2 linked regions of the Kribbella sp. NBC_01245 genome follow. The protein of the gene in region 1 binds, or shares a complex with, the protein of each later gene. Links are inferred from orthologs where the notes say so. Each region holds a gene or a part of one and is shown in the gene's direction. Other genes may lie near its edges. The genes, in order: hisF and hisH.

What was found.
Region 2: the proteins of hisF (region 1) and hisH are in contact, whole or in part, in a crystal structure (PDB 6RU0), measured with the Thermotoga maritima proteins. The link is inferred for Kribbella sp. NBC_01245 from one-to-one orthologs. Residues at the interface, in WP_004080486.1 of Thermotoga maritima: Met1, Leu2, Ala3, Arg5, Ser40, Glu41, Asp45, Glu46, Ala70, Glu71, Ile73, Asp74, Ile75, Pro76, Phe77, Asp98, Lys99, Ser122, Gln123, Glu161, Thr195, Leu196, Asn247, Arg249, Glu251; in WP_004080484.1 of Thermotoga maritima: Asn15, Arg18, Arg22, Arg117, Leu118, Pro119, His120, Met121, Gly122, Trp123, Asn124, Asn134, Gly135, Tyr136, Tyr138, Val140, Tyr158, Glu180, Lys181, Ser182, Ser183, Lys184, Ile185.

Annotation. Positions count from the first base shown.
Region 1 is NZ_CP108487.1:2,264,365-2,274,951, reverse strand. The notes cover bases 4,984-7,873. They hold hisF (imidazole glycerol phosphate synthase subunit HisF), read left to right. Parts: upstream 4,984-5,992; coding sequence 5,993-6,754; downstream 6,755-7,873. Other genes in these bases: OG394_RS10000 (beta-N-acetylglucosaminidase domain-containing protein), read left to right, coding at 7,130-7,873; OG394_RS10010 (M1 family metallopeptidase), read right to left, coding at 4,984-5,829. Also shown: OG394_RS10040 (zinc-dependent alcohol dehydrogenase), read left to right, coding at 1-813; OG394_RS10035 (lactate racemase domain-containing protein), read left to right, coding at 868-2,448; OG394_RS10030 (lysophospholipid acyltransferase family protein), read left to right, coding at 2,448-3,380; OG394_RS10025 (hypothetical protein), read right to left, coding at 3,436-3,597; OG394_RS10020 (alcohol dehydrogenase catalytic domain-containing protein), read right to left, coding at 3,594-4,025; OG394_RS10015 (hypothetical protein), read left to right, coding at 4,030-4,278; more of OG394_RS10010, read right to left, coding at 4,291-4,983; more of OG394_RS10000, read left to right, coding at 7,874-9,775; OG394_RS09995 (GNAT family N-acetyltransferase), read right to left, coding at 9,772-10,587.
Region 2 is NZ_CP108487.1:2,412,725-2,423,276, reverse strand. Bases 3,418-6,272 are described here. They hold hisH (imidazole glycerol phosphate synthase subunit HisH), read left to right. Parts: upstream 3,418-4,454; coding sequence 4,455-5,090; downstream 5,091-6,272. Other genes in these bases: OG394_RS10655 (ABC transporter ATP-binding protein), read left to right, coding at 5,997-6,272; OG394_RS10660 (ABC transporter ATP-binding protein), read left to right, coding at 5,224-6,009; hisB (imidazoleglycerol-phosphate dehydratase HisB), read left to right, coding at 3,859-4,458; OG394_RS10675 (histidinol-phosphate transaminase), read left to right, coding at 3,418-3,854. In the rest of the region: OG394_RS10685 (LON peptidase substrate-binding domain-containing protein), read right to left, coding at 437-1,123; hisD (histidinol dehydrogenase), read left to right, coding at 1,459-2,760; more of OG394_RS10675, read left to right, coding at 2,757-3,417; more of OG394_RS10655, read left to right, coding at 6,273-6,779; OG394_RS10650 (RNA-guided endonuclease InsQ/TnpB family protein), read right to left, coding at 6,817-7,992; OG394_RS10645 (AMP-dependent synthetase/ligase), read left to right, coding at 8,091-9,917; OG394_RS10640 (branched-chain amino acid ABC transporter permease), read left to right, coding at 9,914-10,552. UniProt on the Escherichia coli protein: IGPS catalyzes the conversion of PRFAR and glutamine to IGP, AICAR and glutamate. The HisH subunit catalyzes the hydrolysis of glutamine to glutamate and ammonia as part of the synthesis of IGP and AICAR.

The DNA of each region.
Region 1 (10,587 bases):
GGCAACACCAACCGCTGTGACCGCATCACCGTCGGCCACGTAGCTCCAGGCCTGCAGACCGGGTTCTGCCAGGACACCGGTGGCGGCTGGGGCAACGTCATGGTCGCGCACCGCAGCCAGCTGTACGCCGTACCGGACGGCATCTCGAACGAGCGAGCCGTCCTGACCGAGCCGCTGGCCTGTGCCGTGCACACCGCCTTGCGCGCGAAGATCAAGCCGGGCGAGTCGGTCCTGATCAGCGGCGCGGGCGCGGTCGGCCTGTTCGCCACCCTCGCCCTGCGCGAGCTGACCCAGGCCGGCCGGATCACGGTCGTCGCGAAGCACGCCAAGCAGCGCGAGCTCGCCCGGGCCTTCGGCGCGAGCGATGTCGTCGCGCCGGACGAGGTGTTCCGTGGCGTGCGACGCGCCACCGGGGCCTTCTGGTTGAAGCCGGAGCTGGGCCGCGAGTTCCTGCTCGGTGGTGTGGATGTCGCGGTGGACGCCGTCGGCAGCAAGGACTCCATCGACACCGTTCTGCGCGTGACCAAGGCCGGTGGCCGGGTCGTGCTGAGCGGAATGCCGTCAACTGGTGCGGATCTGTCCCCGGTGTGGTTCCGTGAATTGGAGCTGACCGGGACGTATGCCTCGGCCCGCGAAGAGCCGAACGGCAGGCCCGCGTTCGAGACCGCGCTCGAGTTGGCCGCGAAGGCCCCGCTCGACGGCGTGGTCGGCGCGACGTACCCGCTGTATCGCTGGCGCGAGGCCCTTGACCACGCCCAGTCCGCCGGCCGTCTCGGTACCGTGAAGGTCGCTTTCGATGTGAGGTCGGCATGAGGATGAGTGACGTGGTCGGCATGATGAACGCCCGTTTGAAAGAGGAGAACTGATATGTCCCGGCCTGGATTCGTGCTTGAGGTCGATGACCGCACGCCGCCTCTGCTCGTGCACAACGGTGAGGGATTCAAGCTGGAGCGGTTCCCGCTCGGCACTCGCGTGGTGTACCCGCCGGAGGCGCAGGCCCCGGTGCGCGACGTCGAGGAGGCCATCCAGAACGCGCTGCTGAACCCGCTGGAGTCCGAGCCGCTGCCGGAGCTGCTCCGCCCGGGCATGCGGCTGACGATCGCGTTCGACGACATCTCCCTGCCGTTGCCGCCGATGAAGAAGCCGGACATCCGGCAGCGCATCATCGAGGCCGTGCTGACGATGGCGGCCGACGCGGGTGTCGACGACGTCGAGCTGATCTCGGCGAACGCGCTGCACCGCCGGCTCACGCCGAACGAGCTGCGCGACATCGTCGGTGAGCGCGTCTTCCGGTCGTTCTACCCGGACGGCAAGCTCTACAACTTCGACGCCGAGGACGCCGCGAACCTGACCCATCTCGGTCAGACCAAGCACGGCGAGGACGTCGAGATCTCCAAGCGGGCGGCCGAGTCCGACCTGCTGGTCTACGTGAACGTGAACCTGGTGGCGATGGACGGCGGCCACAAGTCGACGTCGATCGGCCTCGCGTCGTACAAGTCGTTGAAGCACCACCACAACAGCCACACGATGATCCACTCGCGCTCCTTCATGGACCACAAGGTCTCGAAGATGCACCACTCCGCCTGGCGGATGGGCGAAGTGCTGACGTCGCACGTCAAGGTCTTCCAGATCGAGACCACGCTGAACAACGACATCTTCGGCGGACCGCTCGAGTTCCTGCAGAAGCGCGAGTGGGAGTGGTCGATCAAGGACCAGGCCTCGATGCTCGCCGCCAAGCGCGGGATCGACCTGGCCCCGACCCGGGTCCGGCGCAAGATCTTCCAGGACGTCCGGGCGAACTACGGTCTGACCGGTATCAACGCCGGCAAGATCGAGCCGGTGCACGAGAAGACGATTGAGGCCGTGCACAGCCAGCACAAGGTCGAGGTCCAGGGCCAGGCCGATGTCGCGATCATGGGTGTGCCGTTCGTCGGCCCCTACAACGTGAACTCGATCATGAACCCGATCCTCGCCGCCTGCATGGGCCTCGGGTACTACTTCAACTCGTACATCGGGCAGCCGATCGTCCGTAAGGATGGCGCGGTCATCCTGTACCACCCGGTGGACTACGAGTTCAGCCAGCTGCACCACCCGTCGTACGTGGACTTCTTCGAGGAGGTCCTGTCCGAGTCGACCGACCCGGCGACGATCGAGGCGAAGTTCGAGAAGCAGTACGCCGAAGACCCGTGGTACATCCACCTGTACCGGACGTCGAACGCGTACCACGGCGTGCACCCGTTCTACATGTGGTACTGGATCAGCCACGCGCTGGACCACTGCGGCGACATCGTCTGGGTCGGCGCGAACCGCAAGTCCGTCGAGCGGATGGGTTTCCGGTCCGCCTCGACGCTGCAGGACGCGCTCGAGATGGTGAGCCACTCGGTCGGCCGCTCGCCCTCCATCACCTACCTGCACAACCCGCCGCACCTGCTCGCGGATGTGCGCTGATGGGGACGAACCTGGTCAAGTTCTCCAAGGAGACCGTCCGCGACGTCAAACAGGTGGCGCGCGGCTGGCGCTGGGGCCGTCGCCCGCAGGTGCCGCGTTCGGCCGAGCCGTTCGTCATCCCCAAGGAGACGTCGGTCTTCCCGACCAAGTGGGCCCGGACGCCGGCCGCGATCGCGCTGCGTGAGGTCGTTCAGAAGGGCGCGCTCAACTCGGTCCTGCGCTTCGAGGTGAACCCGCAGGTCAGTGGGCTGGACGCGTTGACCAAGGTCAACGAGCCGTGCCTGATCGTGGCGAACCACTCGTCGCACCTGGACACCCCGCTGATCCTCTGCACCCTGCCCAACGCGTGGCGGCGCAAGACGGCCGTGGCCGCGGCGGCGGACTACTTCTTCGACACCTGGTGGCGTGCGACGGCGTCGGCGATCGTGTTCAACACGTTCCCGATCGAGCGCCGCAGCGGCAAGCTCAGCTCCACGCCGGGCGACCTGCTGGCCGACGGCTGGAACGTCGTGGTCTTCCCCGAGGGCACCCGTTCGCAGGATGGCTGGATGGAGCGCTTCCGGATGGGCGCGGCCTATCTCGCCGTCGAGCACGGTGTGCCGATCATCCCGGTCGGGATCAAGGGCTCGTTCGCCGCGATGCCGCGTGGCCGTGGCTGGCCGGTTCCGGGCCGTCCTTCGGTCGCAGTCCGGTACGGCGACGCGCTGCGGCCGGCGCCGGGGGAGAGCGCTCGCGACTTCGCGCCGCGCATCTCGGCCGCGGTCTCGGCCCTGCTCGACGAAGAGGGTTCGACTTGGTGGGAGGCCCGTCGCCGGGTCGCCACGGGCGCCTCGCCCTCGCAGTCCGGGCCGGACGCCGCCCGCTGGCGCCGGGTCTGGGAGTCCACCGCCCCGATCAAGTCCAACGGCGACAAACGCCGCGCCTGGAAGTAGTTCTGTTGGAGAAGGGCCTTGCGCTTGCTGGCGCAAGGCCCTTCTTCGCGTTCAGTTAGGTGGTGATGACGAGTTTGCCGAGGGTGCCGGACGCGAAGGCGTCGAAGGCGTCTTGGGCCTGGTCGAGCGGGTAGAGCTGCTGGATCGAGAGGCTGGTATCGCCGGTGGCAGTGCGCTCGAGTACGTCGGCGGTCGGCTGGGCGTATACCGCCGTCACGGCCACGGTCTCGCTGGGGAGTTGCCACCTGGGTGCCGACGCCGCCGGTCGCACCAATGACCAGGACGGTCTCGTCGGCACGCGGTGCGGCGCTGTTCGATGACGGCATAAGCGGTCGCGCCGGCCACACCGAGCGCGGCGCCGTCGGTGAAGGAAATTCCGTCCGGCAGTTTGGCGATGCCGACCTCGGCCGGCACCGTCACGTACTCGGCGAACGAGCCGTCGCCCAGGTAGGGCTTGGTCACCACGCCGAAGACGCGATCGCCGACCGCGTAACCATCAACGCCGGGCCCGACCGCATCGGCCTCGCCGGCGGAGTCGGCGCGGCCACCTTGTTCCGCCGGTTCCCGACTCGCGAGGACATCATCACGGCGACGTTCGGGCAGCAGATGGCGGAGTTGCGCGAGCAGTCTTTCTCCGGGGTTCAAGCGGTTGATCGCCCGGGCTCAGGAGGCGGGCAAGCTGCGGAGCGACTTCGAGCATCAGGACTTCGTGGTCGTCCTGATGGCCAATGCGGGGGTCGTCGCCGCGACCTCTGGGAGTGCGCCGAAGGCCTCGCCGCGGTTGGTCGGCTATCTCCTGCAGGCCTTTGCGGCCGAGGCGGCCAAGCCGTTGCCGCCGGCGCCGAGCCCGGCACAGACGTACCGGGCTCTCAAACGCCTTTCGCCGCCTGAGGTCTGACCCCGCTGCGTTTTAGTGGTCGCGGAGATCCGAGCGTAGGTCGATGGTGGCGAGGCGGTTCGCGGTGGGCGGGGTGACGGTCCAGTCCGGGTGGTTCGGCATCGGCGGGGTCTTGGTGCCGTACAGCCAGTCCTCCAGGAATGGGCGGACAGTGGCATCTGCGCTGACACTGGTCGCCAGTGCGATGAACTGCTCGGTGCTGATGTTCTTGTTCTTGTAGGTGGCGAGGATCCGCTTCTCGATCTCTGCGAACTTCTCCGCGCCTACCTTCTCCTGCAGCGCGTAGAGCACGAGTACGCCGCCGGTGTAGCGCTGGTTGTCGAACAGGTTCTGCGCGTTCGGCTTGGCGACCGGGCCCGAGCTGGCGCGCCACAGGTCGCCCTGGCTGTACGTCCACTTCATGCGGTCCACCATGGTCGTGAAGCCGCGGCTGTCCGGCCAGCCCCGCTCGTACCGGTAGAGCAGGCCGTAGAAGTCGGCGTGCCCCTCGTTGAACCAGAGGTCGCCCCAGTCCGCAGGCGTGACACTGTTGCCGAACCAGGTGTGCACCAGCTCGTGCATCATGTGCGAGCCGATCTTGTCCTCGGTCTGCGTGAGGTAGTTCGGCTTGTAGAGCGTGAGCGTCTGCGTCTCGAGCCCGGTGAAGTCGAACGCGTCCGGCGCATCGTTGTTGGCCGGCAGGATGCCGTACGCCTCGAGTGGGAACCGGCCCAAGTACTGCTTGATCCAGGTCAGCTGGCCCGCGGTGAGCTTCAGCGCCGCGTCGACCTTGGGCAAGCGCGCAGTCGGTACAACGTCCCGCATCCGCGCGCCGTCGACGGTCCCGCGCTCTACGATCGTGTAGTCGCCTACGGAGATCTGCACGACCTCGGTCGCGACCGGATTGCGCGTGATGTACGTCGAGGTGGTGCTGCCGTCCTCGTTCGCGACATCGCCGATGTGCACGCCCGACGCCACTCCGATCGTGCCCTTCGGCGCGGTCACCCGGAACGTGTAGCGGGCCTTGTCCGACGGGTGGTCGTTGCTCGGGAACACCGTGTGCGCACCACTCGGCTGCGGCGCCAACGCGAAGCCGTCGGGCGTCGCGACCCAACCACCCGCAGGCGGCTTGATCCGGCGCGGGTCCGCTTGATAGGCCACGTTGACGGCGAAGACGGTGTTCCGGGTGATCGCGTTCGCGGGCGTGATGACCAGCTCCTCGCCCTCTTGGGCGAAGGTGGCGGGCTTGCCGTTGACGGTCACCTTCGCGATGTCGAGCCCGAACGAGTCCAGGTTGAACCGCGACAGGTTCTGCCCGGCGACGGCGTACGCGGTGACCTTCGACGCGACGAGCTGGGTGGTGGCGTCGTACGTCATGTCGACGACGTACCGCTCGACCTGGTAGCCGCCGTTGCCCAAGCCGGGGTAGACGGTGTCGCCGACGCCAGGTGCTCCAGGGGAGGCGGCGTGCTTGGTCTCGCTGGCGCTGGCCGACTGGCCCACCAGGACGGACGCGGTGAGCGCCAGAATCGAAGCCGAGCCGACGGCCAGCCGGCTCAGGGAACGTTGCATCACCGAAGTACTCCGATCGTCTGGGCAGATGAGGTCCACTCAACCCGATCGGGGGTCCGCCGGGACCCTTTTCGAGCACGGTCGAAGGCCTTCTTGCAGCTTGTGGCAACTGGTTGTGGACAGGCTCGTGGGGTTGCGGGGCGGGCTCGGTAGGCTTTGCCGCGTGAGCCTCGCCGTACGAGTCATTCCCTGCCTGGACGTCGACGCCGGCCGGGTGGTCAAGGGCGTCAACTTCACCGATCTCCGCGACGCGGGCGATCCGGTCGAAATGGCCAAGGTGTACGACGCGGAGGGCGCCGACGAGCTGACCTTTCTCGACATCACCGCGTCCTCCGGATCACGCGAGACGACGTACGAGGTGGTCAGGCGGACCGCCGAGCAGGTCTTCATCCCGCTCACGGTCGGCGGCGGCGTACGCGAGGTCGGCGACGTGGACCGGCTGCTGCGCGCCGGCGCGGACAAGGTCGGTATCAACACGGGCGCCATTGCCCGGCCGGCGGTTATCGAGGAGATCGCGCGGCGGTTCGGCAATCAGGTGCTGGTGTTGTCCGTCGACGCCCGGCGCGCGCCCGACCAGCCGTCCGGCTTCGAGGTCACGACGCATGGCGGTCGTAAATCGGCAGGGCTGGACGCGATCGAGTGGGCCCGACGCGGTGTCGAACTCGGCGCGGGCGAGGTCCTGCTCAACTCGATGGATGCCGACGGCACCAAACAGGGTTTCGACCTGGAACTGATCCGCGCCGTACGCGCCGTCGTGTCGGTCCCACTGATCGCCAGCGGCGGAGCCGGCGCGCCCGAACACTTCCCACCCGCCGTCAAAGCCGGCGCCGACGCCCTCCTAGCCGCCAGCGTCTTCCACTTCGGCGACTTCCACATCTCCGACGTGAAGAAGGCCCTCCGCGAGGCTGGCATCGAAGTCCGCTAACCCACCGCCGACGCTCACGATCTCTGCGTTGATTGGTCTGTGTCCGCTCGCCCCTGACTGCGGCGAGTCGATTGGTCACCCGCCTACGTCCTCTTCCACCTGACCCGCCGCTGTCAGGGGCGAGCGGATACAGACCAATCAACGCAAGAGTGAGGCGCGACTCAACGCAAAAGGGGGAGGTTCCATTCTGGTGGAAGGGCGTTGACAGGTGGGCGGGGTGAGGCTGGTATAGACCGGAATGCCGTCCAGTCTTGGAGGCCCGCCATGATCGCTCTTGCATCCGCCATGTTCTCCCTCCTGCTCCCACCTCTGATCGCGCCAAACCCACCAACGGAACCAACCCCGATAACAGATGCGCTCCCGTTAGTCGTGCCCGTGCCGCAGTCGATGGTCGCGACGTCGACCCGGTTCGCGATGTCCGATGACGTCGCGGTGTACGTCGATGGGCCCGATGCCGCCGCGGCCCTGCGCGATCTCGGGGTAGACGGCCCGGCCGGCCTTCCGCCCGGCGGGTATGTGCTGGCGATCGGCGAAGCCAACGGCCGCAAGGTAGTCGCGATCGACGGAGTCGACGAAGCCGGGACGTTCTACGCCCGCCAAACCCTCCGCCAACTCACCACCAGCCGCCAATCAACCAACAGCGGGCAGTTGCCGGGGGTGGTGGTGCGGGATTATCCGGCGTTTGGGGTGCGTGGGGGGATGGAGTCGTTTTACGGGCAGCCGTGGAGCCAAGGGGACTTGTTGCGGCATCTTGATTGGCTTGGGGCGCATCGGATGAACGTGTTTCAATACACGGTCAGCGGCGACTCCCGCACCTCGGGGGAGAACTGGCGCGATCTCTACCCGGCAACGGAGATCGCGAAGTTTGCCGAGGCGATCGCGCGTGCCAAGGAGAACCAGGTCGACTTCACTTATCGCATCAACCCCGAGGCGAATGTCTCCCCGCAACACGGCATCTGCCACGCGCTCCAATCCGACCTCGACAAGCTCATCGCGCGCTACCAGCAGCTGTACGACGTGGGCGAGCGGACCTTCTCGATCGGCTGGGACGACGTCAACGGCCGATTCGCCTGCCCACTCGATACCGACACCTTCGGCACCGGCCCGACCGCGCTCGCGGACGCACAAACCCACGTCGTCAACCACGTCTACGCGAACTTCATCACCAAACGCACCGGCGCAAAGCTCGTCACCGTGCCAACCGAGTACTGGGGCACGGGCTCATCGCCGTACCGGACAAGGTTCGCCGAGCGGATCCCGGCCGACGCACCGATCTTCTGGACCGGCCGCGAGGTGGTCTCACCAACGATCACCGCAAGCGAGTTGGCCCAGGCGGAGCAGGCGTTCGGCGGCCGGAAGTTGCTCATCTTCGACAACTACCCGGTGAACGACTTCGCGCCGAACCAGCAGCACCTCGGCCCCTTGACCGGCCGCGATCCCGCTCTGGCCGAGAACGCGCTCGGCATTCTCGCCAACGAGATGCAGGAGGCGGAGGCGTCGTTGCTCAGCCTCTACACCGTCGCCGACTACGCCTGGAACCCCTCGGCGTACGACGCGCAGGACTCGTGGACGCGCTCGCTGCAGGAGTTCGGCGGTACGGCGTACCCGGCCCTCCGTGCGTACGCCGAAGTCTCGACCGCCTCGCCGCTCCATCCGGAGACCGCGCCGATCGCGCCGTTGGCCAAGGCGTTCGCGCAGGCCTGGCGGACGGGTGGCGATCTCGGCCCGTCCGGTGATGCCCTGCTGGCGGAAGCGGCCCGGCTCAAGGCGGTGCCGGCGCAACTGCGGCAGACCCTGGCCAATCCGTCGTTCCTGCGTGATTCCGAGGGCTGGTTCGTCGCGTTGGAGGGGCGGGCGGCCGCGGCCGAGCACGTCGTACGGGGCCTGCGGGCCAAGGCGCAAGGCGACCTCACGACGTACCGTGACGAGCGACGGGCGATGGGTCTGGCGCTTGCCCAGGGCAACAAGTTCGGGCGGATGGTGACGCCTGGGGTGTTCGACGACCTCGTCGACCTGATGGCCGCACCGCGCGGTGCGTCGGTGATCCGGCACGCGGACGGACGGATGGCGACCTTCGCGCGCGGTGCGAGTGGGCATCTGCGCACGTCGTTCCAGACGAGCCCGGGATCGGGCTGGACGCCGTTCGCCGAGCTGCCCGGGATCACCATGCACGGTCAGCCGGAAGTACTGGCCGAGCGCGATGGCTCGATGGTCGCGTTCGTTCGGGGCAGCGACGACCGGCTGTGGGTCAACCACCAAAGCGCGAACGGCTGGGCTGGTTGGAGCAAGATCAGCGAAGCCGTTGTGACCGACAGCCCGACGGTCGTGCAGACCGACGATGGCCGGTTCAGCGTGTTCGCTCGCGGCGGCAATGGCCAGTTGCACACAATCTGGCAGACGGCGACCGGGTGGAGCTCGTTCGAGCCGTTGACCGGGATCACGATGCTCGGCAAACCCGAGGTGGTGGTCGGCCAGAACGGCGTGATGACCGCGGTGGTGCGGGGGAGCGACAACCAGGTCTGGGTCAACAAGCAGCACGGCCCGGGCACCGGCTGGCAGGGCTGGATCCTGCTCGGCGGTGTGACGACGGACAACCCGCGCCTCGCGGCGACGTACGACGGTGGCTATAGCGTCTTCATCCGCGGCAGCGACGGACATCTGCAGACGACCTGGCAGACCTCGTACGACGGTCCGTGGCACGGGTTCGTCGCGATCGGCGGCATCACGATGACGGGTCCGCCCGAGGTGCTCGTCGGCAACAACGGCGCGATGCAGGCCTACGTACGAGGCTCGGACAACCGCATCTGGACCGCCTGGCAGAACCGGGCCGGCGACGGCTGGTCCCACTGGGCACAGGTGATCGAGCCGTTCACCGGAGCCGGTGGATCGCCGGCCGCCGTCGACAGTTCAACCGGTGCGGTGAGCCTCTTCGGCGTCGGGCTGGACGGCCGAGTACGCACCGCCTGGCAATCCGCCGCCGGTAGCGGCTGGAGTGGCTGGGCAGACCTCGGAGCGCCTTAGGTGGTGGAGAGGACCTGACGCCAGACGTCGATGATGAGAACCGGTTGCATGCCGACCGAGAGGTAGAGGCCGAGCGCGGGCGTCGGGTTGTCCGTATCGACGTGCAGGATGGTGCCGTCGAGACCCGCCGCCGCGTTCTGGGCGAACGTCTTGGACAGCAGGTACTTGGCGTACCCCTTGCCGCGATACCCGGGCACCACACCGAGGCGGGTGATGTAGCCGCAGTTCTCGTCCTCGACGAACTGGTCGTTCGACTCGCACACCGCGACCGGCCGGCCGTCAATTTCCAGCACCGACAGCTGCGACCAGGAGAACGTCGGCCGCGCCTCGCGCACCTGGTACCACTCCTCGAACGGGCGAACGGTCACGTCCTCCTGCCCGGCGAAGGACCTGGTCATCACCTCGTACGCCGCTCGGCGCGACGGCTCATCGTGCGCACCACGCCGCAGTACCGCGCCGGCCGGCAACGTGGGCTCGGGCGTGCCGGGACCATGGTCGACCCGCATCCGGTGGTACGTCGTACTCGGGCTGAAACCGCGACCCGAGACCAGATCGCGCAGCGCCTGGTCGCCCCGGTAGATCCCGGCGTCGAGCACCACCGTGTCGTGGCCGTGGTCCCGGGCCCGATCGCGACCGCGTTCCGTGGCCTGGGTGAACAACCACCGCGACAGCACCGGATCGGCCGCCACCACGTCGATATCGACCTGGTCGGCGCCACTGGTGCCGTAGATCCAGGCATAACCGGCGGCCTGACCGGACTCGGTATGCACCAGCCAGCCATCGGTTTCGGGATCGAAACCCGGCTCGGCCAT
Region 2 (10,552 bases), 150 kb from region 1 along the record:
GGCGGGTGCCGGGGCTGAGGGGTGGCCATCGCCGGAGTCCTTTGTGGATCCTGGCTGGGATGCGGATGAACGGGATCAGGTAGGCGAATACCTGAGACGAGGATTCTTGGTGTGGGCCTGCATGGGGAAGTCGCCCTGCAGGATCTGTGGCCGCGATAACGGATCGCTTGAGCTGACCGACGGCTGTTATATCTGGCCTGAAGGACTGGCGCATTACGTCGACGACCACGCCGTTCGGCTTCCCGAGCCGTTCGTCTCGCATGTCTTGTCGAGCATTGAGAAGTTTGAGTCGGCCGGGCGGGACGAGTCCTGGTGGCGGAGCTTCGCCCCCGTGCACGAAAGCCCCCGGGAAGGTTCGTAGCGCCGCTCGTCTGAGAAGGCGGCTGGATGCAGCGCGTTGGCGTCGATAGGTGAGACCGCCAGCGCGCTGCGCTGGTCAGTTGGGGGACATGTTGGACCAGGGGAGGTCGGTGGCGGGGAGGCTGGGGAGGGCGGTTATGGCTGCCAGTTCGGCGTCTAGGAGGCCTACTAGGTGGGCTAGGCGGGTGGTGGTGTCGGTGGCCTCGAGGAGCTTTTGGCGTTCTGGGGTTAGGAGGACCATGGCGGCTGACATTAGGTACGAGAGGGTGCTGGGGTCGTCGGGGAGGCTGCCGATGTGGAGGCCGGGTTGGCTGATCTCGGTGACGGCTTCGGCGTAGCGGCGGAAGCGGTCGACGGCGACGGTGGCGGCGCCGAGGGGGTCGTCGCCGGGGGTTTCGGGGAGCCAGTCGACGTCGGCTACGAGGTAGTCGCCGTCGGCGTCGAGTTCGGAGACGCGAAAGCGACGGTTGCCCGTCAGAGTCACCTCCATGGGACCTTCGAGGGCCCCGGTCGCGCCGTTGCCGGCGTCCATGGTGATCTCGGAGATGCTGGCGGCGCAGCCGATGCCGTGCAGGGAACGGAAGACGCGGTCGCCGAGTTCGTAGCCGTCGCGGATGGTGACAGCGCCGCAGACGAGTTCGCCGCCGTTTTCGACCAGGTCACGGATGACGGCGCGGCTCTGGGCGTCGCGCACCGGCACCGGGATGACCAGCCCAGGGAAAAGGACCGTGTCAACGGTCAGCAGGGGCAGGCGGGAGTCCATGTGACGAGCCTAGTGCCCAGCTCCACGTCGGGAGGTGGGTAATTCGAACCGTCACATCGGTGGCTCGGGTGTTGGGAGTGGTTGGGATGGTGAAGGGGTGCCGCATCTTGCACTCATCGGTCCGAATCCGCCCTCTTGGGTTGGCGGTCGGGTGCGGGACGGTGGAGAGGAGAGGGCGGATTCGGACCGATGAATGCAAGATGCATGCGTGGTGCGGCCCGCCTGGCATGCGTGGTGCGGCCCAGTTGGCATGCGTGGTGTAGCTGCCTGGCGGCGGGGTGTCGGGCTGTGGACGGGCGGCGGGGGTGAGGGGTGGTGGACGGTAAACTCGGGACATGATTCGCCGCGTTGACTTGCGGGGACGCGTGGCTGCTGGTGAGGTCCTTGACCTTCAGGCCCTTGTGCCCCGAGCCGAATTCGATGTCGAGAAGGCCCTCGACATCGTCCGACCCATTACGGAAGACGTCCGCCATCGGGGTGCCGACGCCATCCGTGAGTTCGGCGCGAAGTTCGACCATGTGGCGGTCAAGGAGCTGCGGGTGCCGCCGGAGGCGCTGAAAAAGGCGCTCGAGGGGCTGGAGAAGGAGGTTCGGGAGGCGTTCGAGGAGTCGATCCGGCGCGTCCGTGAGGTCAGCGAGGACGAGCGCGGCGAGGACGTGCACTCCGAGCCGGCCAAGGGCGGCAAGGTCACGCAGCGGCTGGTCCCGGTCCAGCGGGTCGGGCTGTACGTCCCGGGCGGTCGCGCGCCGCTGGCGTCGAGCGTCGTGATGAACGTTGTACCGGCACAGGTTGCCGGGGTGCCGTCACTCGCTGTGGCCTCGCCGCCACAGGCCGATGGGCTGCCGCACCCGACGATCCTGGCCGTGTGCGAGTTGCTCGGCGTCGACGAGGTGTATGCGATGGGCGGGGCGCAGGCCATTGCCGGATTCGCGTACGGCTTTGACGGATGTCCCAAGGTCAATCTGATCACCGGTCCGGGCAACATCTACGTTGTCGCGGCCAAGCGCTTGCTGAAGGGCCAGATCGGGATCGACTCCGAGGCAGGGCCGACCGAGATCGCCGTACTGGCTGATGCCACGGCCGATGCAGCGCACGTCGCCGCCGACCTGATCAGCCAGGCGGAGCACGACCCGATGGCGGCGAGCGTGCTCGTCACGCCGAGCGAGCAACTGGCCGACGAGGTCACCAAAGAGCTCGACAAACAAACAAAGCAGACCAGGCACGCCGAGCGCATCACCGAGGCGCTCAACGGTGAGCAGTCCGGCATCGTGCTGGTGGATGACCTCGACCAGGGCACCGCGGTCGTTGACGCGTACGGCGCGGAGCACCTCGAGATCCAGACGGCCGACGCCGAGGAGCGCGCGCTCAAGATCAACAACGCCGGCGCCATCTTCATCGGTGCGTGGTCGCCCGTGAGCCTGGGCGACTACTGCGCCGGGTCGAACCACGTCCTCCCGACCGCGGGTTGCGCGTGCCACTCGTCCGGGCTGTCCGTGCGCAGCTTCCTCAAGGCCGTGCACGTCGTGAACTACACCCGCGAGGCTCTCGAGGACGTCGCGCACCACGTCGTCGCCCTCGCCAACGCGGAGGACCTCCCGGCTCACGGCGCGGCGGTCACCCAGAGGTTCAGCCAGTGAGCCTGCCGATCAGGGAAGAGTTCCGTCACCTCGAGCCGTACGGCGCACCCCAGCTCGACGTGCCCGTCGCCCTCAACGTCAACGAGAACCCGTATCCACCCAGCGAGCGCGTCATCGCCGACATCGCGCACGCCGTTGCCCAAGCAGCGGCGGGCCTCAACCGGTACCCGGACCGCGAGTTCGTCGACCTGCGCGCGGACCTCGCGGCGTACCTCTATCGCGAGTCCGGCGCGATCCTCCGGCCAGAGCAGATCTGGGCCGCCAACGGGTCGAACGAGGTGATGCTGCACATCCTGCAGGCCTTCGGTGGTCCGGGCCGCCGGGCGCTCAGCTTTGCCCCGACGTACTCGATGTACCCGGAGTACGCCCGCGACACCCACACCGAATGGATCGTCGGCCGCCGCGAAGGGGACTTCACGCTCGACCGGAGTAAGGCGCTCGCCGCCATCTCGCGCCATCGCCCGTCCGTCGTATTGCTCGCCTCGCCGAACAACCCCACGGGTACGGCGCTGCCGATCGACCTGATCGAGGCGATCGCGGCCCGTACGGCGGAGCTCGGGTCGGTGCTGGTCGTCGACGAGGCGTACGGCGAATTCCGGCGCGAAGGTACTCCCAGCGCCACCACGCTCCTCCCGTCGTACCCGAATCTCGCCGTCGCGCGCACGATGTCGAAGGCGTTCGCGCTCGCGGGCGCCAGGGTCGGATACCTTGCCGCGAGCAACGACCTGATCAACGCGCTGCGCGTGGTCCGGCTGCCGTACCACCTGTCCGCGGTCACGCAGGCCGTCGCGCGGGCAGCTCTACGGCATTCGGACGAGTTGTTAAGCAGGGTCGGCCAGCTCCGCCAAGAGCGGGATGAGACCGTGAACTGGTTGCGCAGCCAGGGTCTGCAGGCGGTCGACTCCGACGCCAACTTCGTACTGTTCGGCACCTTCCGGCACCGGCATGCCGTCTGGCAGTCGCTGCTGGACGACGGTGTGCTGATTCGCGAGACCGGGCCGGACGGCTGGCTCCGCGTCTCGATCGGCACCGCCGCCGAAATGGCCGCCTTCAAGACGGCTCTCGAAAAGGTGCTCAAGGCAAGTGAAAGGTGAAGCGATGAGCAGGACTGCCCGGGTCGAACGTGAGACCAGCGAGTCGAAGGTCGTGATCGAGGTCGACCTCGACGGCACCGGCCGCGCGGACATCTCGACCGGCGTCGGCTTCTACGACCACATGCTGAACGCGCTGGCCAAGCACGCGCTGCTCGACCTGCAGGTGAACACGGTCGGCGATCTGCACATCGACGCCCACCACACCGTCGAGGACACCGCGATCGGTCTCGGTCAGGCGCTCAAGGAGGCACTCGGCGACAAGCGCGGTATCCGCCGGTTCGGCGACGCCACCGTCCCGCTGGACGAGGCGCTCGTGCACTGTACGGTCGACCTTTCCGGCCGTCCGTACTGCGTCCACACGGGTGAGCCCGACGGCCAGGTGTACGCGATCATCGGCGGCGACTACGCCGGTTCGCTGACCCAGCACGTCTTCGAGACGCTCGCCTTCAACGCGGCCATCTGCATCCACATGCGGGTCCTTTCCGGCCGCGATCCGCACCACATCGTCGAGGCCCAGTTCAAGGCATTCGCGCGTGCACTACGGACAGCCGCCGAGCTCGACCCGCGTCAGCCGGGCATTCCCAGCACCAAGGGCGCCCTGTGACGAAGGTCGTTCTGCTGGACTACGGCTCCGGCAATATCCGAAGCGGCGAGCGTGCCCTGCAACGCGTCGGCGCCGACGTCACCGTCACGTCCGACTTCGACGAGGCGCTGAACGCGGACGGCCTGCTCGTCCCCGGGGTCGGCGCCTTCGAGGCGTGCATGACCGGCCTCAAAGCGGTCCGCGGCGACAAGCTGATCGATCAGCGCCTCACCCGCGGCCGTCCCGTGCTCGGCATCTGCGTGGGCATGCAGATCTTGTTCGAACAAGGGATCGAGCACGGCGTCGAGACCGACGGTTGCGACCAGTGGCCGGGTGTGGTCGAGCGCCTGCAGTCCGACAAGCCCATTCCGCACATGGGCTGGAACACGGTGGAGACACCCGACGGCAGCGAGCTGTTCAAGAACGTCGAGCACGAGCGGTTCTATTTCGTCCACTCGTACGGCGTCCGGGAATGGCGCCTGACCGACACCCGGGACTCGGTCGCGCCGAAGGTCACCTGGGCGTCGTACGGCGGGGACCGGTTCGTGGCCGCCGTCGAGAATGGGCCGCTCCAGGCGACGCAGTTCCACCCGGAGAAGTCGGGCGATGCCGGCGCCGAGCTGCTACGGAACTGGGTCAGCTCCCTTTCCTGATTTACTCCTGACACCGGTCACGGTTCGGGCATCGACCGGAGGTTTTTGCCTTCGGCATCTTCCGTAGATGACACCGGTGCTGTCACACTCACACGCCAAACGGTAGGGAATCGGGGATTCCAGGAGGCCGTACGTGCTGGCTGTGCAGAACCTCGAAGTTGTGTACGACGATGTGATGCTGGTGCTGCGGGGCGTGAGCCTCCAGGTCGAGCAGGGGCGGATCGTCGCCCTGCTCGGGGCGAACGGTGCCGGCAAGTCGACGCTGCTGCGCGCGCTGTCCGGGCTGCTCGACGTGCACGAGGGCCGGATCAGTCGCGGCCGGATCACCCTCGACGGCGAGCCGATCCACGGCCTGCAGCCCAGCCGGATCGCCGAGAAGGGCATCAAACAGGTGATGGAGGGCCGGCGGATCTTCGCCGAGCTCACCGTCGAGGAGAACCTGCGCGTCGGCGCCCACGTCAACCCGCGCGCGAGCCGGCAGAACCTCGATCGCACCTACCAGCTGTTCCCGGTGCTCGCCGATCGCCGCCGCAAGACCGCGGGCTACCTGTCCGGCGGTGAGCAGCAGATGCTGGCCATCGGCCGGGCGCTGATGTCGGACCCGAGCTACCTGCTGCTGGACGAGCCGAGTCTCGGCCTGGCGCCGATGATCGTGCAGCAGATCCGGGACGTGATCGTCGAGATCAACAAGCAGGGCACGACCGTGCTGCTGGTCGAACAGAACGCGGCCATGGCCCTCTCGATCGCCGAACACGGTTACGTGATGGAGAACGGCGCGATGGTGATGGACAAATCCGCGGCGGCCCTGCTCGACGATGGTGACGTGCGCGAGTTCTACCTCGGCCTCGGCGCGGAGGGCGCGTCGAAGTCCTTCCGCGATGTGAAGCACTACAAGCGCCGGAAGCGGTGGTTGTCTTGATCCTCACTTTCGAAGACGTTGTGCTGTCCTTCTCCGGTGTCACCGCGCTCAACGGCGTGAGCTTCGTGGTCGGCGAAGGCGAGTTGTTCGCGGTGATCGGCCCGAACGGCGCCGGCAAGACGTCGATCTTCAACGTGCTCTCCGGCGTCTATCGCCCGCAAGAGGGCACGGTCAAGTTCGGCGACCATGACCTCAAGAGCAAAAAGCCGAGCCAGATCGCCAAACTCGGCATCGCCCGCACCTTCCAGAACATCGAGCTCTTCTCGAACCTCACCGTGATCGACAACCTGATGCTCGGCCGCCATCACCACCACCCGTACGGCGTACTGCAAGCCTTCGGCTGGCTCGGTACCGCCAAGCGCAACGAGCTCGCGAACCGGGAAAAGGTCGAGGAGATCGTCGACTTCCTCGAGCTCGAGCAATGGCGCCGCCTACCGGTCGGCCTCCTGCCGTACGGCGTCCAGAAGCGGGTCGAACTCGGCCGGGCGCTCGCGTCCGAGCCGAAACTGCTCCTGCTCGACGAACCGGTCGCCGGGATGAACCTGGAGGAGACCGAGGACATGGCCCGGTTCATCCTGGACATCCGCGACGAGCTCGGCCTGGCGATGATCATGGTCGAGCACGACATGGGTCTGGTGATGGATCTGGCCGACCGGATCATGGTGATCGACTTCGGCCGCCCGATCCGGACCGGCCGCCCGCGCGAGGTCGCGGCCGACCCTGACGTGATCCGGGCATACCTCGGCGAAGAACACCGGATCACCACTTGACGTCCTCCCCCGCCTGAAGGCGGAGGATTCCAGCCCACTACGCGGAGGTAGCGAGATGAGGTTCACGCTTCAACGGCACAGACCTCGTGCCTCGGCGTGCGGTCACGGCCCGTCCGGCCGCGATATTCCTTGCTGCATTCACATCAGCGTGCGCGGTGTGCCCGCAGGCAACACATCGGAAGGCCGCTTGGTTCTCGCGGTTCTCCGACGCGCAATGCCCGCATTCCGCGCACGTCTGACTCGTATACGCCGGGTTGACCTTCTCGACCCTGCCCGGCGCCTTCTGCTCCAACCGAGTGACCAGCAGTCCCCAGCCCTGGGCGAGGATGCCCCGATTCAACCCGGCCTTGGCCCGGACGTTGCGGCCCGGTTCCTCGATAGTGCCGCGAGCCGAGCGGGTCATGTTGCGGATCTTGAGGTCCTCGACCCGGATCAAGTCGAACCCGCGGGCCAGGTCGGTGCTGAGCTTCTCGACCCAATCCTTGCGCCGGTCGGTTTCGCGGGCCCGCAGCCGCGCGATCGCCACCTTGATCCGGGTGCGCCGGTTCGACCCGCGCCGGCACCGCGCGAGCTGCTGTTGCAACTTCACCAGCCGGGTCTTTTCGGTGCGGCGCAGTGCGGGGCAGCTGAGCAGTTCACCTGTGGACAGTGCTGCCGACGCAGCGACGCCGCGGTCAATCCCGACAACTTCCCTGGTGCCGGGGGCGGGGACCGGGGCCGGAATGGCGGCGAAGGCGATGTGCGACCGCCCGGCCGAGTCCCGGGTGATCCGGTACGACTTGGCATCGGGTATCTGCCGCGACCAGCGGAACTTGATCCAACCGGCTTTCGGCACCCACACCCGGCCCCACTTACGGTTCAACCGTTCCACCCGCTGGGCCTGTGGCCCCACGATCCGGAACCCCTCGTGCTGGCCGGCCCTGCGCCACGTCGGTCTGGAGTGAGTGCCGGCCCAGAAGTTTCGCCAGGCTTGGTCGAGGTCGCGCAGCGCCTGCTGTTGCACGGTTTGCGATCCGGCCGCCAGCCATGGCTCCGCGGCGCGGGCTTCGGTCAACTGCGCCGCCTGGGCCAGATACCCGGGGGTGGGTGGCCGTCCCGGTCGCCACATCAGCCGTTGTTCGAGTCCGAGGTTCCACACGTACCGGGCATGGCCGCAGTGCCCCATCAGTGCAGTCTCCTGCGCGGGGGTCGGGACGAGCCGGTACCTGGACACACCACCAATGGTGGCGGCCGCCACCGACACTTTCCTGAAGGGAGGGACCGGCATTTCCTCTCCGCCCTAAACGACGAGGTTTCCGAGCCGGACAACCGATGACCACGACCGTCGCAACCCGAGTGAAGGCCAGGGCCGAGGAGACGCCCGACCGGATCGCCCTGCGGGAGAAGGACCTCGGCGTCTGGCAGCAGGTCAGCTGGTCGGAGTACTGGGACACGGCCGAGCTGGTCGGTCACGCATTACTTGCCCTCGGCATCGAACCCGGCGACCGGGTCGCGGTCCACTCGGAGAACCGGCGCGAGTGGCTCTACAGCGATATCGGCATCGTCGCCATCCGCGCGGTCACGGTCGGCCTCTATCCGACGAACCCCGCGCCCGAGGTCGGGTATCTGCTGAAGCATTCCGGCTCGCGCGTGCTGATCGCGGAGGATCAGGAGCAGGTCGACAAGGCGCTCGCGATCGACAGCGAGCTCGAGCACATCGTCTACCTCGAACCACGCGGCATCCGGCATCGGTACGACGATCCGCGGTTGCTCGCCTGGCCGGATTTCCTTGCCCTGGGCATCGAACATCGCGAGCAGCACCCGGACGCGGTCAGCACCAGGATGGCCGCGGCCCAATCCGACGACGTAATGGCGTTGATCTACACGTCCGGCACCACCGGGCCGCCGAAGGGCGCGATGCTCTCGGTGGAGAACGTGGAATTCGCGATCGGCGCGCTGGTCGAGCGGGGTGGTTTCACCTCGCCACCGCCCTCCGCGAAGGACCTCAGCCTGTCGTACCTGCCGTTGTGCCATGTCGCGGAGCGGATCTTCACCTGCTGGTTCAGCGCCTCGGCCGGCGTCTGCGTGCATTTCGCCGAGTCGATCGAGACCGTGCAGGCGAACCTGCGCGAGGTGCAGCCGACGATCCTCTTCGGCGTACCCCGGATCTGGGAGAAGATCGCGGCGGGTATCCAGATCCGCTCGGAGTCCGCCAGCCCGATCAAACGACGCGTCGGCAAATTCTGGCTACGTCGCGCGGACAAGATCGGGGACACCCTGGTCGCTCATGAAGGCCGCCACACCGTCGGATCACGACTCGCCTATGCCATCGGGTACGTCTTCTTCTACCGGGCCGTGCTCGACCGGATCGGCCTGCGCAAGGTCCGGTACGCCGCTTGTGGCGCCGCGCCGATCGCGCCCGACGTACTGCGGTTCTTCATGGGCCTGGGGGTGCCGATGCACGAGGTGTACGGCATGACCGAGAACACCGCCGTCGCCACCGCCAACCGGCCCGGCCGGGTCAAACTCGGCACGGTCGGCGAGGTGCATGACGGGGTCGAGCTCAAGGTCGACGAGGAGACGGGCGAGATCCTGACCCGGCACGGCGGCACGTTCGCCGGGTACTGGCAGGACCCGGAGGCGACCGCCCGGGTGATCGACGACGACGGCTGGCTGCACACCGGTGACGTGGGGGAGTGGGTCGACGGCACGCATCTGCGCATCACCGACCGGATGAAGGACATCATCATCACCGCGGGCGGCAAGAACATCGCGCCCTCCGAGATCGAGAACGCGCTCAAGGCCTCGCCGTACATCAAGGAGGCCGTGGTGATCGGCGACCGGCGCAACTACCTCACCGCGCTGATCGGGATCGAGCCGGACACGGTCGGCCATTGGGCGCAGACCCGGCGGCTGGCCTATTCGACGTACCACGATCTGGCTTCCAAACCGGAGGTGATCGCTCTGGTGCAGGAACTTGTGACCGAGATCAATGAGCGCTTCGCGACCGTGGAGCAGGTGAAGCAGTTCCGACTGTTGCCCAAGCTGCTCGACCACGAGGACGGCGAATTGACCGCGACCCAGAAGGTCAAACGCAGCGCAGTGACGACCGCCTTCTCGGACCTGGTCGAGTCGATGTACGCGGGAGGCCGGCGGTGAACGACTTCCTCGCGACGGTGGTCCGCGGCCTCGGCAACGGCTCGATCTATGCCCTGCTGGCGTTGGGATTCGTCATCATCTACAAGTCGATGCGGGTGATCAGTTTCGCCCAGCCGGCCTTCATGGTGGCGGGCGCGACGCTGGTCAGCCACCTCGTGCTGCGGATGGACTTCTGGCTCGCCCTGATCATCGCGCTGTTGCTGACGGGTCTGCTCGGCGCGGGCGTCGAACGGCTGGCGCTGCGGCCGATGATCGGCAAACCCGTCTTCGTGATCGCGATCATCACGCTCGGCGTCGACATCGTGATCCGTACGGTGGTGAACTCGTTCATCGGGCTCGACATCCGTCAGATGGGCGATCCCTGGGGCCTTGACCAAACGACCGTTTTCGGCCTGACGATCGACCAGCGCCACCTGGCCACACTCGTCACGACGCTGATCGTGGTGGCCGCGCTGTTCGCCTTCTACCGGTACTCGCGAATGGGCCTGGCGATGCGCGCCGCGTCGTACGACCAGGAGGTGGCGCTGGCCCAGGGCATCTCGGTCGGCCGGGTCTTCTCGCTGTCCTGGGCGCTCGCGGCGATGCTGGCAGCGCTCGCGGGCGTCTTCCTTTCGACCGGAGTCGGGCTCGAGCAG